Linked DNA regions of Undibacterium parvum. The protein of the gene in region 1 binds, or shares a complex with, the protein of each later gene. Links are inferred from orthologs where the notes say so. Each region holds a gene or a part of one and is shown on either strand. Other genes may lie near its edges.

Region 1 (2,939 bases):
GATATACTGGGCAGTTTTACAATGTATCGTTCGTAGGAAGTAAAGCCTTGGCCGATACCTTGGGTGCAGAGGGGCCTGGCGTTGTTATTTCTCAAGTAGTTCCGTTCCCTTGGCATTTGGCGACGCCTATTGTGGCTGAGTACACAAAAGCCATGCATAAAGCAGGAATACAAGACTTGAATTTTTCTAGCCTGGAAGGATTTATCGCCGCCAAAGTATTTGTTGAGGGCTTGAAGCGTGCCGGCAAAAATCTTAGTCGGGATAGGTTAATTTCCGCCTTAGAGACTATTAATATTGGCAACTATGATACCGGTGGCTTTGATGTCGCCTTTTCACCAAGTAGTCACAATGGCTCTAAATATGTCGATATGACGGTGATCAGTAAAGAAGGTAAATTCCGTAATTAGTTGGATATTTATTTAATAGGCTTTGAGTAAAACGATTAATGCTCCAGAGCCACCGTCTGCGGCGGTGGCTTGACTGTATGCCAGAACTTCATCTTTTTGTATCAGCCAGTTCCTGACTTTTTTCTTTAGTACAGGTTCTTTATTGATAGAGCCAAGACCTTTGCCGTGAATGATGCGTACACAGCGCTTACCTGTGCGGCCACATTGACGTAAAAAATCGGCTAAGGCATCTCGTGCCTGATCGCGCCGCATTCCATGTAAGTCCAGCTCCGCCTGAATTACCCAGTGACCTTTCCTCAGTTTTTTTGCAACGTCTATCCCGATTCCTTGCCGTGTATAGCTGAGATCTTCATCGGTTTCGAGTAAAGAGTCTGCGTCAAAATCATCGGACAGTGATTCTTGCAAGGCCGAGCGCTCATCAGCCAAATGCTGAAAAGCAATTGGTTCTGGTCGCTTGCTTAAGGGGATATGTTTTTCTTCGTTTTTTAGCGCTTGGAGTTTGCCAACAGTGGCGCGAAAAATATTCGCCTCTTGCTTTTCCAGGGTTAATTTTTTTATTTGCTCGAGTTCAGCCTTATGACGGAGTTCTTGCTGATTTTTTAATTGCTGACCTAAATTTTTTAGGTCAGCAAAATTTTTTATTGAGCTTGGCATGCGGAGTGTCTAAAAAAACTTACTCTTCCAGGAAGCGCTGGGCATCTAGTGCCGCCATGCATCCGGTACCAGCACTGGTAATAGCTTGGCGGTAAACGTGGTCTTGTACGTCGCCAGCGGCAAATACACCTGGAACGTTGGTGGCGGTTGCCATACCCTCGGTGCCTGTTTTGGTTTTGATGTAGCCATTGTGCATCTCTAATTGGCCATCAAATATACTGGTGTTGGGTTTGTGACCGATTGCGATGAAAACACCATGTAAAGGTATAGCGCTAGTCTCTGCATTGCTCATGGACTTGATACGTATACCCGTTACGCCACTGTCGTCACCAATCACTTCGTCCAGAGTGTGGTTCCATTTTATTTCTACCTTGCCTTCAGCAACCTTCGCCATTAAACGGTCAATTAAAATAGCCTCGGCACGGAATTTGTCACGTCGGTGTATTACCGTGACTTTGCTGGCAATATTGGACAGATAAAGCGCCTCTTCTACCGCTGTATTTCCCCCGCCGACCACGGCGACTTCTTTGCCTCGATAAAAAAAGCCATCGCAAGTTGCGCATGCAGAAACACCTTTACCCATGAATGCCTGCTCGGAAGGCAAACCTAGGTACTGTGCCGAAGCGCCAGTGGCGATAATTAATGAATCGCAGGTATATTCGGCCTGATCACCAATTAGGCGTATAGGTTTTTCATTTAATTTGGCAGTGTGAATATAGTCAAAAATAATTTCTGTATTAAAGCGCTCCGCGTGTTGGAGAAATCTTTGCATTAGCTCTGGACCTTGCACCCCCAGTGGGTCTGCTGGCCAATTTTCTACGTCAGTAGTTGTCATTAATTGGCCGCCTTGCTCAACTCCAGTGATCAGCACAGGTTTTAGATTGGCGCGGGCGGCATAAACGGCGGCCGAGTAGCCCGCTGGACCAGAACCAAGAATTAAGACGTGAGCGTGTTTCGGAGTCGACATGATAAGGCCTGAATAAAGAGATTAAATTAATGGATAAGTGCAGAAAGCTGAAGGAATAGATAGCGCCCATTTCAATGATTTCAAGATCAGTCCCTGAATATGAATCGCTGTATAAGGATGAGCGCAATTATAGACGAATACCATGGCTTGGGCATATGGGACTAGGCTAGCACACTTGTTTTGCGTCGTTTAGTTTCAATAAGATAATAAATTACAGGTGTATCTTAGCTGGGTTTTTGCCCTACAATCGTGGCTGGCTGTTTTCTTTATGATTTATGACTAATACCAACGAAGCCTATACCCGCGATCGCAATAATAAGCCTGCGCCACCTATGCCAAATCGCCTTGTCAATCTATTGGCTGAGGTGCGATGGATAGCGTTCGCAGCTTCGAGTGCGTATTTAGTTCTGATCTTGTTTACTTATTCTAAACTTGACCCAGGCTGGTCACATGCGAGCGAGGTGCTCAAGTTTCATAATATAGGTGGGCGAGCCGGAGCTTGGTTTGCGGATGTTTTTTTGTATGTATTTGGCTTGTCTGCGTGGTGGTTTAGCGTGGTTTTGCTTAGATTGGTGTGGAAGGATTACCGACAACTATCGAGGCAACTCTTGTCCGAAGAAAAAGCAGAAGATGCTCATGAATATGAAAAATATATACAAATAATTGGCTTCGCGTTCCTGCTAATGGGGAGCATGGGGATAGAGTCTTTACGTATGCATAGCTTGAGTATCCCCTTGCCCTTGGCGCCTGGCGGTGTGCTGGGTGAGGTGATTGGTCACTTGGCGCTGACTCAGTTTGGCAATACTGGTTCGACTTTGGTGCTTTTACTTTTATTCGCGCTAGGCTTAAGTTTGTATTTTCAGATGTCCTGGTTGCAGATAGCTGAAAATGTCGGTAAATCTATAGAAGTG
Region 2 (2,923 bases), 480 kb from region 1 along the record:
CAAGATCCAGATTTTTTGCAATTGATCAGGCTTGATCAGTAATTCTTCGCGACGAGTGCCCGACTTGTTTAAGTTGATCGCTGGGTAAACACGCTTCTCTGCAAGGCGACGCTCAAGGTGTACTTCCATGTTGCCGGTACCCTTGAATTCTTCAAAAATAACGTCATCCATGCGGCTACCGGTTTCGATCAGGGCAGTCGCGATAATCGTCAGTGAACCACCTTCTTCGATGTTACGGGCAGCGCCGAAGAAGCGCTTCGGACGTTGCAGCGCATTGGCGTCAACACCACCGGTTAATACCTTGCCGGAAGCAGGAATGACGGTATTGTAAGCGCGTGCCAGACGTGTGATCGAGTCCAGCAAAATCACCACGTCTTTCTTCATTTCGACCAGGCGTTTGGCTTTTTCCAATACCATCTCAGCCACTTGCACGTGTCGAGTTGCTGGTTCATCGAAGGTCGATGCAACCACTTCGCCGCGCACAGAGCGCTGCATTTCGGTTACTTCTTCTGGACGTTCGTCGATCAGTAAAACGATCAGTGTAATGTCAGGATGGTTTGCTGTGATCGCGTGAGCGATATGTTGCAAAATAACTGATTTACCAGATTTTGGTGACGCCACCAACAAGCCGCGCTGACCTTTACCTATTGGCGCGATCAAATCGATAATACGACCGGTAATGTTCTCTTGCCCGTTCATTTCACGTTCTAAGCGCAATGGTACGCTAGGATGCAGAGGCGTCAGATTCTCAAACAGTATTCTGTGTTTCGATGCTTCCGGTGATTCACCGTTGACCTTGTCTACCTTTACCAGAGCAAAATAACGCTCACCATCTTTAGGTGTGCGTACTTCGCCCTCGATAGAGTCACCAGTATGCAGATTGAAACGACGAATTTGCGAAGGCGAAATATAGATGTCGTCGGTTGACGCCATATAGCTCGCATCTGGCGAGCGCAGAAAGCCAAAGCCATCCGGTAAAACTTCGAGTGCGCCATCGCCGAAAATTTGCTCGCCTGATTTGGCGCGCTTCTTAAGGATTGCGAACATCAGTTCTTGTTTGCGCATCCGTGCGGCATTGTCGATGTCTAAGCCTACGGCCATTTCTAGCAAGGCTGAGACGTGTAACGCCTTTAATTCTGATAAGTGCATGGTGAGTGTCCCGAGATGGGATATGTAGGTGGGGGAGTGAGAAGAAGTGAACTACAGTGTGATATTTTTAACTGCGCCAACCGTGTAGTCAGGGCAGTTGTCTAAAAAATAGAGTGTTTTTTTATATTGTTACCGATTTTCAAGCGAGGCATACGCATCGCTTGAAAATTTATTTCAGCATATTACCTTAAATATTACTATCGATAAAGGATGTTAATTGTCCTTTTGAAAGCGCGCCTACTTTTTGTGCTGCTACCACACCGTTTTTAAACAAAATCAGAGTGGGGATGCCGCGAATGCCAAATTGAGCAGGGATCGCTTGATTAGCGTCTACATCCATTTTGGCAATAATAAATTTCCCGCCAGCATCCTTGGCAACTTCTTCAAGAATAGGGGCAATCATTTTACATGGACCGCACCACTCAGCCCAGAAATCTACCAGGACAGGTTTGTCGGATTTTAAAACGTCGGCTTCAAAAGAAGCATCGCTTACATAGATGATGTTTTCGCTCATGGATTACTCGTTGAGTTGGCAAATTAAAAGTTGGTAGCGCCACAAGAATGTTAAGCTGAATTGTTGATGTCAGGCTGCATTCAACGCTTCCAATTACCTAGCTCCTTGATGGTAGCAAGCAATAAACTTAAGTTGGAGACGTTTTATCCCAATTCAATGGTATTGACTGGAACAAATGAGCAGGAATCTGTGTCAAGTGGCAAACTATACTCAAATAGTAACCTATTTTTCCTAAAGTTTGGAAAACGCCACACTTTATCAAGCTACGACTGGATATGTTGGCTTACTGAGTAAGCTCGCTAGCCATAATGAAGAGAGCAGATTCACGTCTAAATGTTGGCCGTGTCTACGTATTGATGCTTTATGGATGGGCCTCAATCACGCTCTTAATCATAGTAGTGTAGTAATTAATTTTTACACTTATAATGTAGAGTAGCTTGTCGATAAGCGCGTGGACTGCTGGTCATAACGTGCCGCTCGAAAGAGATAAAATCTGAAGGTTGACGGGTCCGACAGGACGCTAGAATAAGCGATAAAAATGATTTCTGAATTTGAATTACTTGCAAATAAAGTTGAGAGTCTGGCCGAGTTGGTGCACGCCTTACGACTTGAGAATGTTGAGCTACGCCGCGCAGCGGCCATGCTGACTGCCGAAAATAAGGATCTGCAGCTGCGCATGGCGCAGGCGCATGAGCGCGTCGCTGCATTGTTGGCGCAATTACCTAGTGATGAAGATGCAGAAGAGGATCTCGCATGAAAGAGAGTAATTTGATACAGTTGGACGTCCACATTATGGGACAGTCGTATACCCTCGCTTGTAGAGAAGGCGAAGATAAGGCCTTACTCAATGCCGTTGCATATTTGAATGAAAAAATGTGTGTGATACGCGATAGCGCGAAAATCAAAGGCACCGATAGAATTGCTGTCATGGCTGCGCTTAGTTTAGCGACCGAGTTGTTGGCGACCAAGTCTCCCGAGGGACCATTGTCGGGTTTGAGTATGGCGGAAGTGAAACAAAAAATTCTCAGCATGCACGATACTTTGGATCTGGCATTGACTCCGCAAGAAAATCTATTTTAAATTAACTCTTTATTGCTTAATTTAATTGAAAAAAATGTAGAGGGAATTCGCAGTTGAGAGTAAACTTAAATTCCCTACCGTGTTCGCCAGTGCCATATATTCCTTGAACCATTTATGTGCACAGGCTGCGGGAATTGTTCGACAGGTGTGAGCGTCGCTAGTTCGATGAACCCGAAGTTG

The links. Proteins that work in one complex are often made in the same cells at the same time.
Region 2: the proteins of trxB (region 1) and trxA are in contact, whole or in part, in a crystal structure (PDB 1F6M), measured with the Escherichia coli proteins. The link is inferred for Undibacterium parvum from one-to-one orthologs.

Annotation. Positions count from the first base shown.
Region 1 is NZ_CP034464.1:4,207,080-4,210,018, forward strand. The notes cover bases 55-2,916. They hold trxB (thioredoxin-disulfide reductase), read right to left. Parts: upstream 2,029-2,916; coding sequence 1,081-2,028; downstream 55-1,080. Other genes in these bases: EJN92_RS18380 (ABC transporter substrate-binding protein), read left to right, coding at 55-407; EJN92_RS18385 (Smr/MutS family protein), read right to left, coding at 420-1,061; EJN92_RS18395 (DNA translocase FtsK), read left to right, coding at 2,304-2,916. Also shown: more of EJN92_RS18380, read left to right, coding at 1-54; more of EJN92_RS18395, read left to right, coding at 2,917-2,939.
Region 2 is NZ_CP034464.1:3,724,993-3,727,915, forward strand. Bases 1-2,846 are described here. They hold trxA (thioredoxin TrxA), read right to left. Parts: upstream 1,664-2,846; coding sequence 1,337-1,663; downstream 1-1,336. Other genes in these bases: rho (transcription termination factor Rho), read right to left, coding at 1-1,149; EJN92_RS16260 (DUF904 domain-containing protein), read left to right, coding at 2,202-2,420; EJN92_RS16265 (cell division protein ZapA), read left to right, coding at 2,432-2,743. UniProt on the Escherichia coli protein: Participates in various redox reactions through the reversible oxidation of its active center dithiol to a disulfide and catalyzes dithiol-disulfide exchange reactions.